DNA from 2 places in the Collinsella sp. OF02-10 genome. Region 1 is predicted to be linked to the other one. Evidence: riboswitches for the same ligand, from Rfam matches in the RefSeq annotation. Region 1 holds a riboswitch; the other holds the start of a gene.

The links. A riboswitch is a leader RNA that binds a small molecule or an ion and turns the genes downstream of it on or off. The one in region 1 is predicted to bind thiamine pyrophosphate.
Region 2: linked by a shared signal. The riboswitch ahead of thiC (phosphomethylpyrimidine synthase ThiC) and the one ahead of thiM (hydroxyethylthiazole kinase) in region 1 are both predicted to bind thiamine pyrophosphate.

The regions. Positions count from the first base shown of each region.
Region 1 is NZ_QSCW01000001.1:13,586-23,351, reverse strand. It holds gene DXA43_RS00100 (patatin family protein) at 43-912, shown strand; gene DXA43_RS00095 (thiamine phosphate synthase) at 1,014-1,709, opposite strand; gene DXA43_RS00090 (thiamine-binding protein) at 1,706-2,047, opposite strand; gene thiM (hydroxyethylthiazole kinase) at 2,051-2,890, opposite strand; TPP riboswitch at 2,942-3,052, opposite strand; gene DXA43_RS00080 (HAD-IIB family hydrolase) at 3,216-4,124, shown strand; gene DXA43_RS00075 (LysR family transcriptional regulator) at 4,135-5,031, shown strand; gene DXA43_RS00070 (5-methyltetrahydropteroyltriglutamate--homocysteine S-methyltransferase) at 5,187-6,320, shown strand; gene DXA43_RS00065 (uracil-xanthine permease family protein) at 6,444-7,778, shown strand; gene DXA43_RS00060 (alpha/beta hydrolase) at 7,838-8,503, opposite strand; gene DXA43_RS00055 (carbohydrate-binding domain-containing protein) at 8,711-9,766, opposite strand, start outside.
Region 2 is NZ_QSCW01000007.1:35,991-45,756, forward strand. It holds gene DXA43_RS04900 (inorganic phosphate transporter) at 1-231, opposite strand, end outside; gene DXA43_RS04905 (hypothetical protein) at 482-820, shown strand; gene DXA43_RS04910 (Bax inhibitor-1 family protein) at 901-1,596, shown strand; gene DXA43_RS04915 (TIGR02452 family protein) at 1,737-2,870, shown strand; gene DXA43_RS04920 (SGNH/GDSL hydrolase family protein) at 2,949-3,608, shown strand; gene DXA43_RS04925 (pentapeptide repeat-containing protein) at 3,688-4,299, shown strand; gene thiD (bifunctional hydroxymethylpyrimidine kinase/phosphomethylpyrimidine kinase) at 4,445-5,275, opposite strand; gene thiC (phosphomethylpyrimidine synthase ThiC) at 5,453-6,787, opposite strand; TPP riboswitch at 6,780-6,895, opposite strand; gene DXA43_RS04940 (hypothetical protein) at 6,959-7,474, shown strand; gene DXA43_RS04945 (YaaA family protein) at 7,515-8,324, opposite strand; gene DXA43_RS04950 (aminopeptidase) at 8,429-9,766, opposite strand, start outside.

The DNA.
Region 1 (9,766 bases):
TATACTTGTCCCGTTTTAAAACGCAGGAACGGAGATGGTCACATGGCACAGCCGGATACGACGCGCACGGTGGGGCTTGCGCTCGAGGGAGGCGGCTACCGCGGTATGTATACGGCGGGCGTGCTCGACGTTTGGATGGAGCGCGGTTTGACCTGCGACCATATGGTGGGTGTCTCGGCGGGCGCGGCGTTTGGCTACAACTTTAAATCGCGCCAGATCGGCCGTGCCATTCGTTACAACAAGGCCTATTGCGCCGACAAGCGCTATGCGAGCGTGACCAGCTGGCTGCGAACCGGCGATATGTTCAATGCCGATTTTGCCTATCACGAGGTGCCTATCGAGCGCGATCCCATCGACTTGGAGGCGTATCGCGCCTGCCCCATGCGATTTACGTGCGTGTGTACCGATATCGAGACGGGCAAGGCCGTCTACCACGATCTACCGTATGGCGACGAGCGCGATATCGAGTGGATCCGGGCGTCGTCTGCCATTCCTGTGGCGACGCGTCCCGTTGCTATTGACGGGCATAAGTATCTGGATGGTGGCGTGGCTGATTCTATTCCCAGCGCATGGCTGTTTGCGCAGGAATATGACCGCAATATCGTGGTACTCACGCAGCCGGCGGGCTTTGTGAAGCAGCCCAACAGCGTGATGCCCATGCTGCGGCGCGTGTTCCGTCACTATCCGGAGTTTGTTGCAGCGCTTGAGCATCGGCATGAGGTCTACAATGCCACGCTCGATGACCTGGCACGTCGAGAGGCTGCCGGGGAAATCTTTGTGGTGCGGCCGAGCGAATCGGTGAAGGTGCCGTCGCTGTGCCGCGAACCGGATGAGCTCGAGCGCATCTACCAGGTCGGCCGCCACGATGCAGAGGCGACTTTGCCGGCGTTGGAAGCGTATCTGGCGGGGTAAGGGTCGCATACGGAAAGCGCATCCCGGAATGGAGGCCCAAACTGGGATGTGCTTTCCATTGCTGAAGATATGAGGCTGCGAATCAGCTGTTCGGCCTATGCCTATGCCTGCTGCCAGGTGTCGACAAGCTCCTTGGCTGCGGCATGGGAGTCGTCGGCGCTGCAGACGGCGCTTACCACAAAGAAGCCGTCGACGCCGGTGGCCTTAAGCTGCGGCAAGTCGGCCGTCTTAACGCCGCCGCCCACCACGATGGGCACGGGGCTTGCCGCGTGGAGTGCGGCAAGGTCCTCAAAGCTCTTGGTGATGATAGAGCCGTCGGCCGCGCGTCCGCAGTCGCGCTTGGTCTCGGTCTCGTGGAGCGGGCCGATGCCCAGGTAGTCGACCAGGCTCATGTCGGCGGTCTTGACGTACTCGAGCATCTCCTCGCAACGGGCCGAAAGGCCCACGATGGCGTCGGGGCCCAGCAGCCTGCGACAGACCTCGACGGGAATATCGCTTTGGCCCACGTGCACGCCATCGACGGCAATGCCCTGCTCGCGCGCGGCAAGCACACAGTCCAGACGGTCATCGATTAACAGGGCGACCTGACCGGTCTTGCCGGCCTGTGCGATTGCCTGCGCGGCGTCGTCGGTCAGCGCAATGATCTCGCGGGCGCTTGCCACCTTGGAGCGCACCTGGATGCAGGTAAAGCCGGCGTCGAGTGCCTGGGCCACCACATCGCCCACGGGGCGTCCGAGGGTGTTTTCGGGGCCGAGTACCAGATAGGCCGAGATATCGAGGTTGTCGCGGATGCTCATTGTGCTTCCTCCTGCTTTTTGATCTGTGCTTCCATGCGCTTGAGTTTGCCGGTCATGGTGTCGGTAAATCCGGGTCGAATATCGGCTTTGAGCACGACTTCGGTGCGGATGCCCTTGCTCGCCAACACAAAGGTTGCGTCGCGCACGACCTGCATGACCTCGTCCCAGTCGCCCTCGATCTCGGTGAACATCGAGGTGGTGCGGTTGGGAAGGCCGCTCTCGCGAATGACGCGCACGACCTCGGCGATCTCGGCGGACAGCTCGTCGCCGGTGCCGCACGGGGCGATGGCCACGGCGACGAGCGTGTTCATGTCGGCATTGGTTGCGGGCTCGGACATGGCTTATGCCTCCTCGAGCTCGAGTTGGTTATCGGCGATGTCTTGGGCGGTCGCGCGGTAGAGCTCATCGATAAAGGCGACCTTAAAGCTTGCCGGGGCATCGGCGACAGCGGCGGCACGCGTGCCGGCAACGTTGTAGACGGCGGTGCCACAGATGGCTGCCGTAAACGGATCGGCAGTGCAGGCGTACACAGCCAGCACGCCGCCCTGCGAGCAGCCACAACCGGTGATCTTTGACATGAGCGGGCTGCCGCCGTGGGACTTGGCCACGGTTGTGCCGTCGGTGATTAGGTCGACTTCGCCCGAGACCACTACGGCGCCGCCAGTGTGGCGGGCGAGCGCCGCGGCGGCATCGCGGGCGGCGTCAACCGTATCGGTGGTGTCGACGCCGCGCACGCGGCTCAGATCGGCGGCTTCACCCTCAAGACCCCACAGGCCGGCGAGCGCAATGATCTCGGAGGCGTTGCCGCGCACGATGGCGGGCTTGTACTGCTTGAGTTCGCCTACCAGCTGGGTGCGCAGACTGCCGATGCCCAGGCCCACCGGATCGAGCACCCAGGGCTTGCCGGCGTCGTGTGCCGCCTTGGCCGCGCGGGGAATCGTCTGCTCGTAGATGGGGAAGAGTGTGCCCATGTTCAGATAGATGGCGCCGCCGCCGGCAACGAGCGCCTCGCCCTCGTCGGGCAGATAGACCATGGCGGCCGATCCGCCCACGGCGAGCTGCGCGTTGGCGACAAAGTCAATCGTCACCGTGTTGGTGATGGAGCCCGCCATCGGATTGGTGGCGCGAATCTCCTCCACGGCCTTGACCACGTTTTGCTTGAGCTGTTTCGAATCGATCACTGCACATGCCTCCTTGGCATAGAAAAGGGGCGCTGTGCATAGACAGCGCCCCTAAAAAGGCGGCATGCTCCCTACGCCAGCATTAACTGACAGGTTCAAAGGATTGGGCCCCATGCCCTCTCAGCCTTGTGGTTTGCACCGCCGGCACTCCCGCATCGAATCTGTTGTTCCCTATACTAGCGCACCTGCCAAAAAGGGACAGGTTTATTTTGGCAGGTAACAACTGGGGCTTTGCGTTTTCCCAGATAAAACCTGCCAATATAAACCTGTCTCTTTTTGGCAGGTCGGTACAATAGACGGGATTAAGAATGACCGAGGGGGCCTTATGATTAAACTTGTGCTGACCGATATGGACGATACGCTGATTCCAGCCGGGCATGACGGCGCCAGCGACTACGCCATCGAGGGCATTCATGCCATGCAGGCGGCGGGTCTGCACTTTGGCCCGGTTTCGGGTCGCCAGCCCTCCGCGATGGGCTGGATGTTCCGCAATCGCGCCGAGTGCTTCTCGACCGGCGCGTTCTGCAACGGCCAGGTCATGTTTGTCGACGGTCAGGCGGTCGCTTCGCACGCGACCGACAACGATGCCCTGATGCGTCTGGCCGATTACCTCGAGCAAGAGACCGACGATACCTATCTAAAGGTCTACAGCCTGGGTGACGACTTTTGGGATAACGATGCCTATTGCGTGACGAGCGACCCCGAGCGCGTGCGTCGCGCCATGGAGTCGGGCGGCAACGCATGGCTCAAAGGCGAAGAGGCTCCGTGCCGTCCCGTTGTCGATGATGCCCCGGTATACAAGGCGAATATCTGGAGCGCCCGCTCGCGTGAGGAGCTCGCGGAGCTACGTGAGCGCGTTGCCGCTGAGGTGCCGGAACTCTCGCTCGTGTTTCCCAACAACCGAGTGCGCCTGTTCGATATCCTTCCAGCAGGTTGGGACAAGGGTTGCGCTGCGCTGGAGCTGGCACGCGCTTTGGACCTGACGCCCGACGAGGTGGCCGTATTTGGCGATTCCGATAACGACCTGCCCATGATCGATGCCGTTCCCAACTCCGTTGCAGTCGCCAATGCCAACGAGGCCGTCACGGCTGCCGCGCGCTGGCATATCGGCGCTGCGGCAGACGATGCGGTTGCCGGGGCTCTGCATCAGATTGCCGCCTGCGCTGCGACGGGGGGGATGCCGCCGTTTATGCGTCAGATGGATGCGACGGGTTTCGACGTCACGAACGTCTAGGGAGGGCGCTATGAAGCTTCAGCAGCTCAGATATGTTGTAAAGGTTGCCGAATGCGGCAGCATCACCGAGGCCTCGCGCCGACTCTTTGTGTCGCAGCCTTCGATTACCGCGTCGATCCGCGATCTCGAAAACGAGATGGGTGTGCATATCTTTGAGCGCACCAACAAGGGTGTCATTGTGTCCGAGGAGGGCGAGACCTTCTTGGGCTACGCGCGCCAGGTGCTCGACCAGGCCGACCTGCTCGAGGGCAAGTACAAAGGAGCATCCGAACAGGTGCCGCATTTTAGCGTAAGCTGTCAGCACTATTCCTTTGCCGTCAACGCGTTTGTCGACGTGATCCGCGAGTTCGATGCCGCGCGCTACGACTTTACCCTGCGCGAGGAGCAGACCCACGAGATTATCGAGGATGTCGCGCACATGAAAAGCGAGCTGGGCATTCTGTATCTGTCGGAGCACAATCGCGAGGTCATCGAGCGCATGCTGGCGGCCAACGAGCTCGTATTCGAGGGGCTTTTCTGCGCCACGCCGCATGTCTTCGTCTGCGCCGACCATCCGCTGGCGGACCACGCCAGCGTGACGCTCGAGGATCTGGAAGACTATCCGTTTTTATCCTACGAGCAGGGCAGTTACAACTCGTTTTACTATTCCGAGGAGCTGACCTCGACGTTTGAGCGTCGCAAGAATATCCGCGTGCGCGACCGTGCGACGCTGTTCAACCTGGCCATGGGCCTCAACGGCTACACGGTGTGTTCGGGCGTGATCAGCCATGAACTTAACGGCCCCGGCATCATCTCGATTCCGCTCGATGTAGACGAGTACATGGAGATCGGCATTATCACGCGCAAGAACACGACACTTACGCGCTACGGGCAGGCCTATATCGAAGCGATTCGTCAGCACATCTAGACTGCTGCGTTCTGCACGGGTCAAATCTCTTTATGGCAGTCTCAACTGATATAGGAAGCATCTATATCAAACTGTTATAAACGCATATTTTACGATGGCCATATGAGCGCTCATACTCTGTCCCAGTAAAGCAACCAATGCAAAGGGAGATATCTATGAGCACTTCGATTCAACCGAACGCGCCGTTTCGCGCCGATATCGTCGGCAGTTTTCTTCGTCCGCAGGTCGTGAAGGACGCCCGTGCCGCCTACGCCGCGGGTACGCTCGATGCCGAGGGGCTTAAGGCCGTCGAGGATGAGGCTATTCGCGACCTAGTGGACAAGCAAAAGACCGCCGGCCTGCAGGTCATCACCGATGGCGAGTTTCGCCGCAGCTACTGGCACCTCGATTTTATGTGGGGGCTGAACGGCGTCGAGCGTCGCACCTCGCGTACGGGCTATATGTTCCACGATGAGGAGACCACCGCCGACACCGCCGTGGTGACTGGTCCCATTAGCGGCGAGAGTCATCCGTTCGTCGAGCACTTCAAATTTGTCAAGGCGCTCGAGGGGGAGGGCCAGGTCACGCGGCAAACCATTCCGGCGCCGATCCAGACGTTCTCCGAAGTCACGCTCGACCGCTGCGATGGCCAGCAGGAGAGCCTGCGCGCTGTCTATAAGACCGACGAAGAGCTCGCCGACGCCATCGCGGCGGCATACCGCACCGTGATTGCCGACCTGTATGCCGCAGGCTGCCGCAACATTCAATTTGATGACTGCACCTGGGGCATCTATTGCGATACCGACTTTGTGGCAAAGACTGGTATGAGCCCGGTCGACCTGCAAAAGGTGTCCGAGCTGGGCGTGGCGCTCAACAACGCCGCCATCGAGGGCAAGCCCGACGACCTGGTCATCAACACGCATGTGTGCCGTGGTAATTACCACTCCACCTATGCCTTCGAGGGCGGCTATGACCCCATCGCGCCGTACCTGTTCGCACACGAGAACGTCGATGCGTTTTACCTTGAGTTCGATACGCCGCGTGCCGGTGGCTTTGAGCCGCTCAAGTACGTTGCCCCCGGCAAGAAGGTCGTGTTGGGCCTGGTGACTACCAAGGCCGCTGAGCTTGAGGACGAGGATGCCATCGTCGAGCGCATTCACGAGGCTGCAAAGTATGTTCCGCTCGAGAACCTGTATCTGTCGCCCCAGTGCGGCTTTGCCAGCTGCGAGATTGGCAACAAGCTGACCGAGGACGAGCAATGGGCAAAGATCGCGCTGGTCAAGCGTATTGCCGAGCGCGTTTGGAAATAGCGGTAACGTTCGCAGGTGACGGCGCGTGCGAGACATGGCGCATCGCGTACAATGGTTCGGATCGTATCGTTCGGGCAGGTAATCCGATATGCCCGGGCGCCCTTCCATTATGAAAGGACATCCATGTCCCAATCCTCGACGCCCGCCGTCGCCGATGCCATCTACGATGCGTCGTCGCTCGGTCGCCCGCGCATGTTCCTACTCGGTCTGCAGCATCTATTCGCGATGTTCGGTGCCACGGTGCTCGTACCCGTGCTCACCGGTCTCTCGGTGTCGGCGACCCTTTTGTTTGCCGGCCTGGGCACGCTGCTCTTCCACTTCCTATCGCGCGGCAAGGTGCCAGCGTTTTTGGGATCTTCGTTTGCCTTTATCGCGGGCTATGCCGCCATCGCGCCCAACGGCGAGGCCGAGCTTTTGCCCTACGCCTGCCTAGGTGTAGCCTGTGCCGGCCTGCTCTATCCGGTGCTGGCGGCCCTGTTTCGCGCGTTTGGTGCCAAGCGCGTTATGCGCTTCTTCCCGCCGGTGGTGACTGGCCCCATCGTCATTTCCATCGGCTTGATCCTGGCAAGTTCCGCTATTGCTAACTGTCAGACCAACTGGCTTGTGGCTGTCATTGCCGTTGCCGTTATCGTCATCTGCAACATCTGGGGTCGCGGCATGGTCAAGATCGTGCCGATTTTGCTGGGCGTTGTGGTGAGCTATGCCGTTGCGACTGCGCTCGGCGAGGTTGATTTCTCGGGCGTCGCAGCCGCTCCCTGGGTTGGCTTGCCCGTCGTGTGGGACAACACGGTGTTTGCACTCTTTGGGCCGCAGTTTGATAGCGGCCTCGCCACGACGGCCATCATTACCATCATGCCGCTGGCCTTTGCGACCATGATCGAGCATATCGGTGATATCTCGGCTATCGGCTCCACTTGCGAGCGTAACTACATCGCCGACCCCGGCCTGCACCGCACGCTGCTCGGCGACGGCCTTGCCACGATCCTGGCTTCGCTCTTTGGTGCTCCGGCCAACACCACCTATGGCGAGAACACCGGCGTGCTCGCTCTGACGCGCGTGTTCGACCCGCGCGTGATTCGCATTGCCGCGTGTTGCGCCATCGTGCTTTCGTTCTGCCCCAAGTTCGCCGCGGTCATTGCGGCCATGCCGGCATGCGTTATCGGCGGTGTGTCGCTTGTGCTCTACGGCATGATCAGCGCCGTGGGCGTACGCAACCTTATCGAAAACCAGGTCGATTTCCAGAACAACCGCAACGTGCTGGTGGCCGCTCTGGTGCTCGTGCTTTCACTCGGCATTGCGTACAGCACCGCCGGCGCCATCGTGCTGGAGTTGGGCGGCGTGACGATTTCGCTTTCCGGCCTTGCCGTGGGCTCGCTGGTGGGTATCGTGCTCAACGCCATCCTGCCGGGTAACGACTTTGAGTCCGACGTTTCTGAGCTTGAGGAGACTGTCGAGTAGTAGTTGTGTTCAGCTAAATCAAAAAAAATGGCGCCCATGCGTACGCGCGGGCGCCTTTTTTAATGCGTCAATATCCAGTGGATGCCACGTGCCATGCGCAGATCGGTTTGGGCAAAGTGGTTGCCGGGGTTGAGCTCCAGCGTCGTGGGAATACCACGTTCGACGAGCAGTTTTTCCATGGCGCGCGTGTCGTCGAGTACGTGCCGCATCATGCGGTTGGGCGTCTTGGTTTCCTTTTTGCCGAGTGACAGATAGACGGCGTCGGGCGTAGCTGTCATCGTGCGCTCGCGCGCGTAGTCGATAAAGCCGGGGAACCACAGCGACCCCGATGCACTCGCCGCGCGCTCAAAGACATCTGTTTGCCAAAGTGCCCACAGTGCAAAAAGACCCGCCAACGAGTAGCCGGCAACGCCGCGCCAGGTGGGCGGTTGCGGGAGCGATGATTCGGCCTCTGGGATTATCTGCTTCAACAACTCGTCAAGAAAACCAGCGGCCTGTCCACCAAAGGGCTCGGCATCGCGCACGGTACCGTCGCATCCCCAGGGGCTCAGCTCGCGATTCCAGTTGAGGCTGCCAATGCCGACAAGCGTGAAGGGCGGGCAGTTGAGCTCTCGGCAGCGTTCATAAACCTCCGTGCCGTCGCCCATGACCACGGGAAGATAGATGACTGGTGCGCTTTCGGCATGCTGTGCATGAACGGTTATCTGCTTTTGATGCGCTTCCATGACGGGCTTCTCTCGGCGTTGTGATATCGACGGCCCCCATTGTCGCACGCCGGCTCATGCAGGTTGGGCTAGACCAAAGACAATCTCGTGCATACCCTGCGGACGCATATGGAAAACGCCACCGCCGGAGGGGAGCTCGGCGGTGGCGTTGTTAAACGGTGCTGGGGCTCGGGGCCTTCGCGGGAGCTGCCATGTGCGCAGAGGCGTCTAAGAGCGCTTGCGGCTCGCCATGGTGCCTGCGGCGATAGCGGCTGTTCCCGCAAGGACGGTTGCCACGATGGCCGCACCCGAGGTGTCGCCGGTTGCCGCGAGCACGCCGGTAGTCTTGGCTTTCGTGATTGAAGCCGCAACGGCCTTGGTCGGCTTTGAGCCCTCAGGCTTGGGGTTCTGCTTGGACTCCGCGGGCTTGCTTTCTGCGGGCTTGGTCTCGTCGGGCTTGGGGTCTTCCGGCTTGGCTACCTCGGGAGGCGCGATGACCATGCTCTTGGCGACAGCTTCGTTATAGGGGGAGTCGATCACAGCGTCGCCTGTGCCGATGGCTTGGCCTGCCTCGTAGATGCCGTCACGGAGCTTGCGATAGTCAATGACCTTGCCGCCTTCGGGCGTCTGGATGGCGGCGTTCTCAATCTTGATGGTGCCGATTGTCTTGCCGTCAGCGCTCATGGCACGGGCAAAGATTGCCGCTGTATCTCCTTCGGTCGTTACCTTGCTGCGGATGATCGAGATGACTGCGGGTGTGACGCCCTCGCTGGTCTGGGCGATGATGCCGATGTTCTCGCCTTGGGGCTCGGGGCTCGTCTCACCATCTTTGTTTTCGCTGTAGGGGATGGGGCCGTCGCCGTTCCCGACATAGCGGGCTATGGCCTTGACAACGGAGTCGCTGATGTAGATGTGGCCACCCTCCTCGTTGGGTCGATCGTTTCTGGTGGAGAATGCAGCCGAAACCTCGCCTTCCGCAAACGCGTCCACGGTGGAGCCGTTCTTGACGACGATATCGTCTTGGTAGGTGAAGAGGGCAATGGCGTCACCGTATCTGCCTTTACTTGCGCGGACTGTCACGTTTGCATGATCGAGTGTGATGCCCTTGTGGGCATAGACGCCATATTCAACACCGTTTGCGTTGAGGGAGGCGTTTGTGGCTGCGAGGCTGCCCTTGGCCTCGACGGCGGCGTCTTTCTCGGAGCTCGCCTTGACCTGGCTGCCGTCCGAGATATTGATGTTGCCGCCGCTCCAAATGGCCTCACCATCGGCTGAGCTTGCCTC
Region 2 (9,766 bases), on a different contig from region 1:
GACGCTCGCGTTAAAGTGCGTCATGATGAGCACGCCCAAGAAGTTGAATGCGGCGCTCATGAGGATGGCGGCGCGGGCGGGCATGCAGCGCGTGGTGACGCAGGTCGCGATGGCGTTGGGCGCGTCGGTCCATCCGTTGACGAAGATGGCGCCGAGCGCGAGGATCACGGTGACGGCAAGGACTGGGTTCGACACAAGCTGGCCGAGGAAGGTTGAGAACGTTACGTCCATATATGGGCTTTCTCGATATTTGCAGACTCGTTACAAAAACATGATAAATCGTATCACCTCCTGCGGGTTTCTTTACGGAGTTCTGATGGGAGAAGTGAATTTTTTGGTACTAAAATTGAATATTAGCCCTGTTGACCGCGGTCGTTCTTTTTGCTAACACGCCATGCGGACGCGTGCGTTTGCTCCGACACTCCAAAACCACAGTCTGTTCGCTTTACAACATGCAAACATGCGTTCGATAATAGGGGCCATGGAATATCGACAGACAGACGGCAAAACTCGGCGCGTGCACAAGCAGTATGTGGACGTCGTGGCTCGCATTCTCGCGGGCGGACAGGTTGTGCCGGTTACCGTCTGCTGGGTTGACGGTCGCTGCTTTACGATTGACGAGATTGTCTCGTCCACCGGTTTTGGCCTGACGGTTCACGGCATTCGTACGGCAACCTATAAGGTACGTTTTGGCGGACATGCGACCGAGTTGTATCTAGAGGACCAAACGCGTGAGCGGGCGGACGGCTCGCAGGCGCACGTGATGCGTTGGTGGGTCTGGGCTTTTGATCGTACGCTCGAGGGCGAGCGCCGCAGGTAAGAACGCGTGGCGTTCGGGTACAATGGCAGGAAACTTGTCAGCTACGGCGCCGTCGCGGTGCTTTTTGAAAGGACGAAAGTATGAACGATATCCAGGGCTATCAGAATGGCCCCATCGAGACCGGCACAAGCCGTGCCAAGGAGATGTCGCCGCGCGCGTACAACCTTGTCATGTCTGCTCTGATCTTTTTGGGCTTTTGCGCCATGGGCGCCGGTGCTTACTTTACGAGCACCATGTCATTTGCGCGCATGATGATGAGCGGCGCCGCTTTGCCGCTGGTCTTTGGCTCATTTATTTTGACCATCGTTGGCATGGTCATGATGTCGGCTGCTGCCAGCAAACAGTCCGTGGGCCTGTCGCTCGTGGGCTACGTGGTCTTTGCGAGCACCTTTGGCCTGACGGCGTCGTTTGGTCTTGCCAACTACGACCTGCCTACCATTAACACCGCCTTTATCGCCACGGCCGCCATCACCTTTGTCTTTGGTGCGCTGGGCGTGACCTTCCCCAAGTTCTTCCAGCGTGTGTATGGCATTGGTTTTGGCATCTTGCTTGCCACGATTCTGGTCGAGATCGTGCTGATGTTCATGGGCGTTTCGCAGTCCATCACCGACCTGATCGTGATTGTGGTGTTTGCCGGCTTTATTGGCTACGACACCTATGTGGCCACGACGGTGCCGCCTACGCTGCCCAATGCGGTGCTCATGGCGTCCAATCTGTTCGTGGACATTATCAACGTGTTCCTACGCATCCTGAACATCCTCGGCCGTCGCGATTAAAACGCGGCATTGCGATGCTTCCTGCCGGACACGGTAAAACGACGCGAAAGGCGGTCCTTCGGGGCCGTCTTTTTTGTGCGCGGCGGGGTATCATGGATGGGAAAAGCCGATAGCGGCAGCGACAGGAAAGGTGGCCATGTATGGCAGACGTCGACAACAGGAACCGTAACCGCAGGTCCAACCGAGCGGGTCAGCCCAATCCCAAGCGCGAGGCCCGTGCCAAGGCCGCCGAGCGCCATGTGATGACTGTGTCCGAGGCCTGCGCCAAGGATATCGAGCGTTCGCTTGCTGGTGTTCGCGAGTTTGACGGCATGCCCGCCGGCTTTGTCGCGGCGATGAAGGCCAAGGTTCAGACTGCTGTGGCCCCCGAAGAGCAGGTCGCCGAGGACGTCGAGAACGCGGAGACTGCCGAGGTCGAGGCGGCGCCCGAGACCGAGGCGGCGCCCGAGCCCGTCGAGGAGCCTGCCGAGGAAATCGCCGAAGCTGAGTCCGCGCCTGCTGAGGAGCCCGCTCCGGTCCTGCCCGAGGTCACTGTGCTTGATGCCTCCGCCACGCAGGCAATCCTCGATAACGGTCGCGGCTATGCGCAGTTCTGCGACATGGCCGTGCTCGCCTTTGCCTCGTTTACCAATCCGGGCGGTGGATATATTCAGGGTTATCTGGGCCAGGAGGCCACGCTGTGCGCCGATTCGTATCTGTACAACGTCCTCGATAAGCAGCGTAAATGGTACGGTGAGAACCGTCGCCGCAACATCAACTGTGAGCTGTACCGCAACCGTGCGCTGGTGGTGCCCGCGGTGCGCTTCGAGCGCAAGCATGTGCACGCCTATGCCGACGTGATCGTCGCCGCTGCACCCAACGCCAAGCGTGCTCGCCAGGAGTACCGCGTGAGCGACGATGCCTTGCTTGACGCCCTGCGCGACCGCATTCGCTTTGTGCTTGCTATCTGCGATGAGCTTGGCCGCGAGAAGCTCGTACTGGGTGCTTGGGGCTGCGAGAACAACGGCTTTGACGCAGAGGCCGTGGCCGAGCTCTTCCGCAAGGAGCTCGCATCGGGCGACTTCAAGGTCAAGCAGGTCTTCTTTGCCGTGCCCTCTACGCGCTGGGACGAGGACTTCGCCAAATTCGAGCACGTGCTGGCAAACTTCCCCGAGCAAAACGAGGAGTCCTATGCTCAGGTTGCCGCCCGCGCCGCAGCCGCCCGTGCCGCCGAGCAGGCTCAGACCGCTGCCGAGGATGACGAGGATGACGACGACTGGCGCAAGTATCTGTAAACGGTGCTCGTGATGCGATATACCGAGCCGACGGGAGAGGCTGCTCCTGTCGGCTTTTTATTGAGTGGGGAGCTTACGATGAAAAACGTTCTGTGCTTTGGTGACAGCAACACCTATGGTTACGATCCGGCGGGCATGCGCGACGGTACCGCGGTGCGCTATGCGCAGGATGTGCGCTGGTGTGGCGTGGTCCAACGTGACTTAGGCGAGGGCTGGCATGTAATTGAAGAAGGCCTCAACGGCCGCACGACGGTACGCGACGACATGTGCCATCTGGACACTAACCTCAACGGCATTCGCGCGCTTCCGATGCTGCTCGAGGCTCATAAGCCGCTGGACGCCATTGTGATCATGCTGGGCACCAACGACTGTAAGACGGTCTTTAACGTGACAGCTTCCGATATCGCCCGTGGCGCCATGGCGCTGATTCGCGCCGTCCGCGCGTTTCCGTGGACCGACGCTGCGCCTTGCCCGCGCATCCTGCTGATGGCTCCTATCAAGATCAAGCCGCAGATCGCCGATGTATATATGACCGATTTTGACGAGCGTTCCGTCGAGGCATCTGAACATTTTGGCGAGTACTATGCGCACGTGGCCGAGCAGTTTGGCTGCGACTTTTTGAATGCCGCCGAGTTTGCCGAGCCGGGCGATATCGACTATCTGCATATGATGCCCGAAAGCCACGAGAGCTTGGGACATGCCGTGGCAGCCAAGCTCCAAGAGATGCTCGGTGAGTAGCGCGACCCCAAGCCACCGCAAAGGGGGCAGGCACCTTTGTGGTGGTTTTGCCCGGGTAAACGAACGGATTGGCTGCCATATGGGCATGGACGAGCTCATCGACCTCTTTGCCGAGGGCGATGAGCTCGTCTCCAATACCGCTTTTGAGGATTTGGATCTTGCCTGCGACGTGGCGAACGGCGCGACCTTCGATGGCGTCGTGTTCCGATCTTGCGAGTTCGATAGCGTTGACTGGAGCGGCTCGACGTTTCGCGACGTGGTGTTTCGCGGTTGCCGCTTTATCCGCTGCAACATGGAAGGCTGCTGGCTCAACCGCTGCGACTTCGTTGACTGCTCGGCGCCGGGGCTCAACTTGCTCAGGGCGCGTCTGTCGAGCGTGTCGTTTACATCGTGCGATTTGAGCTATGCGAACCTTTCGGAGGGACGCATTGGCCCCATGGCTGCGCATGACACGCGTTTGACCGAGGCCGCGTTTCAGGGTGCCAAGCTGGGTCAGATACGCCTGGATGGCTGTGACCTGACGCGTATGGATGTGTTTAAGACGTCGCTTTCCGGCGTGGATGTATCGCGTTGTACATTCGCGGCGCCCGTTGTTTCGGGCGATTACCATGAGTTGCGTGGCTTGACGGTCAATGCCGAGCAGGCGCTGGCACTCTCGGGTTTGTTGGGAATTCAACTCGCCGACGAATAGGCGCTCTGGTCCTTTGCTCGACCGCTATCTAAAATCAAACCGTCGCAACATTTAATGATTTTTCGCGTTTGCACGATTTTCATCGAATGTTGCGACGGTTTTTGGTGCAAGGTAGCCTGTCTTTTTTTGGCAGGTTACTGGCTATTTAGTACTGCCACATGTGGTTGACAGGGCCGGAGCCTTTGCCCATGTCAAAGCCGGCGGCGAGAGCGCCCGTTAGGTAGGCCTTGCCGGCGTTGACGGCGTCGGCAAGATCCATGCCCTGCGCCAATGCGCAGGCGATGGCGGATGAAAGCGTGCAGCCGGTGCCATGCGTGTTGCCGGTCTCGATGCGCTTGTGGCGGAACCACGTGGTGAGCGGATCGCCCATATGGTTGCCTTCGTTATCGAGTGGCGCGGGTTCGGCCAATACATCGTTGGCCTCGTTGACAAGATGCCCACCCTTAACGAGGGATGCGCAACCAAAGCGGCGGGTGAGGAGCATGGCGGCGTTTTGCTGCGTGCGCTCGGAATCGACCTCGTAGTCGAGCAGCGCCATGGCCTCGGGAATATTGGGCGTGATAACGGTCGCCAACGGGAACAGGCAGTGGGTGAGCGCCTCGGCAGCATCCTCGGCGATGAGGCGAGCGCCCGAGGTGGCAACCATGACGGGGTCGACGACGATATTCTGCGCATCCCAGGCGCTCAAGCGCTCGGCGATAACCTCGATAATCTCGGCAGAGGAGACCATGCCGATTTTGACGGCGTTGGGGCGGATATCGTCAAAGACGGCATCGATCTGCGCCGCGACAATATCGGGGGAGATGTCCTGCACGGCGGTGACGCCCAGGGTGTTCTGTGCGGTGATGGCCGTGATGGCCGTCTCGGCATACAGACGGTGCGCCGTGATAGTCTTGATATCGGCCTGAATGCCGGCGCCGCCGCTGGAATCGGATCCTGCGATGGACAGGACGGCAGGTACCTTGCTGCGATCCATGTTCGCTCCCTTGTTCGATCGGATTCAAATGGGTCTTCAATCCGCATTATAAAGATGCCCGGGCCGGCTGTATGCCGATCCCGGGCGGGCGGTGCAATCTTTACGTAAATATAAGCAAATGTTCACACGTCAACAATTGACGAGCACCTTGTGTTCGATTGCGGCTCCGATGACGCGTTAGTCCTCCATGCCGAGGTCGATTGTCGTGCCTTCGAACACCTTGTTGACGGTGCGAACGGCGCACATCTTGCCGCACATGGTGCAGGTGCCCTCGGTGGCGGCGGGGGATTCCTCGTAGCGCTTCTTACCGGTGACCGGATCGAGAGCACACTTCCACATGGCATCCCAGTCGAGCTTGCGGCGTGCCTGGCCCATCTTGTCGTCCATGTCGCGGGCGTGCGGCACCTTCTTGGCGATATCGGCGGCGTGCGCGGCAATCTTGGTGGCCATGAGGCCATCGAGCACGTCCTGGGCGTTGGGCAGGCACAGGTGCTCGGCCGGCGTCACGTAGCACAGGAAGTCGGCGCCGGAGCTGGCGGAGATGGCGCCGCCGATGGCAGCGGTGATGTGGTCGTAGCCCACGCCGATATCGGTCACCAGCGGCCCGAGCACATAGAACGGGGCGTTGTGGCACAGACGCTTCTGCAGTTTCATGTTGGCGGCAATCTCGTCGAGCGCCATGTGACCCGGGCCCTCGACCATGACCTGGACGCCGGCAGCCCAAGCGCGCTTGCACAACTTGCCCAGCTCGATCATCTCAGCGGTCTCGGTGGCGTCGTTGGAGTCGTAGAGGCAGCCCGGGCGGCAGGAGTCGCCGAGCGAAATCGTCACGTCGTACTCGTGGCAGATCTCGAGCAGCTCGTCAAAGTACTCGTAGAAGGGGTTTTCGTTGCCGGTGACCTCCATCCAGCCAAACAGCAGCGAGCCGCCGCGGCTCACGATGTTCATCAAGCGGCCGGTCTCCTTAAAGGTCTTGGTGACCGACTTGTTGATGCCGCAGTGGATGGTCATAAAGTCCACGCCGTCCTCGGCGTGCGCGCGCACGACCTCGAACAGGTCATCCTTGGTAAGCTTGACCAGCGGCTTTTCCATGTAGCCGATGGCGTCGTACATGGGGACGGTGCCCACCATGAGCGGCGTCTCGTCGATGAGCTGCTGGCGGAACTGGCGCGTCTTGCCCGAGTTGGAAAGGTCCATGATGGCGTCGGCGCCAAAGTCCTCGGCGATCTTGACCTTCTTCCATTCCTCGGCGGCATCGGCTTTATCGCCCGAGATGCCCAGGTTGACGTTGACCTTAGTAGACAGGCCCTCGCCGACACCAAAGGCGCGCATGCCCTTTTTGATGTGCACGATGTTGGCGGGAATGGCGATGCGGCCGTCGGCCACGCGCTCGCGGATGTACTCGGGGTCGCGATGCTCGCGCTCGGCGACTTCCTTCATCTGCGGCGTGATCTGCCCGGCGCGGGCGAAGTCGATTTGCGTGACGAGCTTGGGCTCGGTCTGTGTGCTCATTGGCACGGCTCCCTTCGTTGGCATTACCCATATCAGGTTTGCGGGTCAGGGCGGGCGCGCCCAGTCTCAGCCTGCCGTCTTGTCCTGCAAGCTCCCCGTTTATGTAATGGGCTCAAGTATAGCTCGAATGGGTACGATTGGCCTAACGAGCGTGCCTGTGGGGAGGCGAACATGGAAGACAAGCATCTATATCGAGAGACGCAATGGGATGTATCGGCCGAGGAAAGCCGTGCGCACCATGGCCTTGTCGCGATTGGTTTTGCGGTGCTTGCTGTGCTGGTGATTGCCGTTTGTATCTGGACGTTTGGTGGTCGCGGCGGCGCTGCATGGGAGTTCGAGGCTGATGATAGCCTACCGATAATGACGGTGAAGGTCGCGGGTGGCAATACCGTTGCCGCGCCGGGCGACTATTGGTATCCGCGCGATGGATTTGTCCAGCTGCAGCTGAGCGGCGGTTCCATTCCTGGTGAAGAGATCGAGCGCGTGACCTTCGATGCGTCGCTTAAGACGCTGTCGGTCGAGCTCAAAGATCAAGGGGATGTGCCCACGACGATGGATATCGCGCTGACGGAATGGCGCTTGGAGCCCCCATCGGGTGTTGCGGTGTCCGAGGTAGAGCACGTTAAGATTACCTACCAAGATGGCTCGACAAACGAAGTTGCCAAAGCCGACGGCTTGGCGGAATAGACGCCGTGCCTAGGCAGCACATTCAAAAGTAGCGGTGGTCCTACAAGGTCTGTTCGTTCAGGAAGACCAAAGTGTTCTTATTTGAAAGCTCGGGAAAGTGACGATAACCAACATCAAACGCGGTGAGCCCGCTTACATCCTCGAGCTTGTTTTCTGCCATCCACCGCACCATGGAGCCGCGCGCCTTTTTGCTGGCGGTCGACCGTTGGATGGGCTTGCCGTTGCGGATACCCTCGCCAAAGAGGCATGTGACGGCCGTGGCGTCGCCCGCGAGGTGGGGCAGAACGGCTTTGGCATACTCTACGCTGGCGAGGTTGACGATCGTGGTGTTTGAACCTGCCGGGGCGATAGCCCGTGCGAGCTTGTCGCCCCAAAACGCGTAGAGGTCTCGGGTATCGTCGACGGCAAGCTTTGCGCCCATCTCCAGCCGATACGGTTCGACGGCATGAAAGGGGCGAACGCACCCGTAGAGGCCGGAGAGGATCCATAGATGGTCTTGCAGCCATGTGAGCTGCGCGGAATCCATCACCTCGGGCGCCATGCTCTGGTACTGAATGCCGTGATAGGACATGATGGCAGGGGAGATGCGGCGGGCGAGTGCGGGATTGTCGAGATCGCCGTTATTCAGGATGGGCCGGAACTCACGCAGGGTGTTGAGGCAAGGCCCCAGCAGTTTGTCACTCACGTTCCACAGCGCCTGCAGGCCGCCGCTGCCTTCATTCCGCTCGATATCTAGCAATGCGCGGTGGAGGCGAGCCGTCTCGTGCGCAAAGGGTGGAATGCCCTGGACTTCAAAAGCATCTTGGGCCGCGCGCATTTGCTTGGCGGGCGAAATGATGACCTGCAGCATGGACTCTCCTCTGCCAAAAAAAGAAGTTGCGGTGGAATACGGTCTGTTTTGGCCGTTTATGGGCCAGTCTAGTCCGTATTTCACCGCAACTGATGAAGGGTTGGTTAGGCGCGCTCGATGAAGGCCTTGTAGCCGCGATAGGCCTCGTAGATGTCGGCCTTGTTGGCGACCTCCCACAGGGCGTGCATGGACAGGACGGCAACGCCGGAGTCGATGACGTTCATGCCATACTTGGCCATGATGTAGGCGATGGTGCCGCCGCCGCCCGCGTTGACGCGGCCGAGCTCACAAGTCTGGAAGTCCACGCCCGCCTCGTCCATGATGTCGCGGACGAGGGCCACGTACTCGGCGTCGGCGTCGTTGGAGCCACCCTTGCCGCGGCTGCCCGTGTACTTGTTGAAGCACAGGCCGCGACCCATGAAGGCGGCGTTCTTGGTCTCGAACTTGCCGGCGTAGCCCGGGTCAAAGCCGGCGGACACGTCAGAGGAGAGCATGCGGCTGCGGGCGAGTGCGCGGCGCAGGGCCAGCGGGCTGCTCTCGCCGGCGAGCGTCATGATCTCGGCGACGGTGTTCTCGAAGAAGCGGCTCGTCATGCCGGTGGCACCTACGGAACCGATCTCCTCCTTGTCGACGATGAGTGTGATGCTCGTGCGCTCCACGTTGGCGACGTTGATCTGGGCGAGCATGGACGGATAGGCGCAGACACGGTCGTCGTGGCCATAGCCCAGAATCATGGAGCGGTCGAGGCCCATGTCACGGGCGGGGCCGGCGGGCACGACCTCGATCTCGGCGGAGAGGAAGTCCTCCTCCTCGACGTCGTACTGCTCCTTGAGGATATCCAGGAACATCTGCTTGACGGGCTCCTTGGGAGCGTCCTTGTCGTCCTCGTCAAACTTGACGGGGCGGCCGCCCACGATCACGTCGAGGATCTCGGCGTCGACGGCGTCCTTGGCGGGCTTGGCCATCTGCTCGCTCGAGAGGTGGATCAGCAGGTCGGAGATGGTAAAGACCGGGTCGTCGGCCTTGTCACCGATGTTGATGTCGACGGTGGTGCCGTCCTTTTTGCAGATGACGCCCACGAGTGCGAGCGGGGAAGCGACCCAGTGGTAGCTCTTGACGCCGCCATAGTAGTGCGTGTCGAGATAAGCCATGTCGCCGGCCTCGAAGGCGGGGTTCTGCTTGAGGTCCAGGCGCGGCGAGTCCACGTGGGCGCCCAGGATGTTAAAGCCCTGCTCGAGCGGGGCGGTGCCCAGGTTGACGAGCATGAGGTCCTTGCCGTGGTTGGCGGCGTACACCTTGTCGCCGGCCTTGAGCGCGCGGCCCTCGGCGATCACGGTCTCCAGATTGACGTAGCCCGCCTCCTCGGCCATCTTGATACCGGCCTTGACGCACAGGCGCTCGGTCTTGTTCTCACTCAAAAACTGCTTATAGCCGCGGCAAAG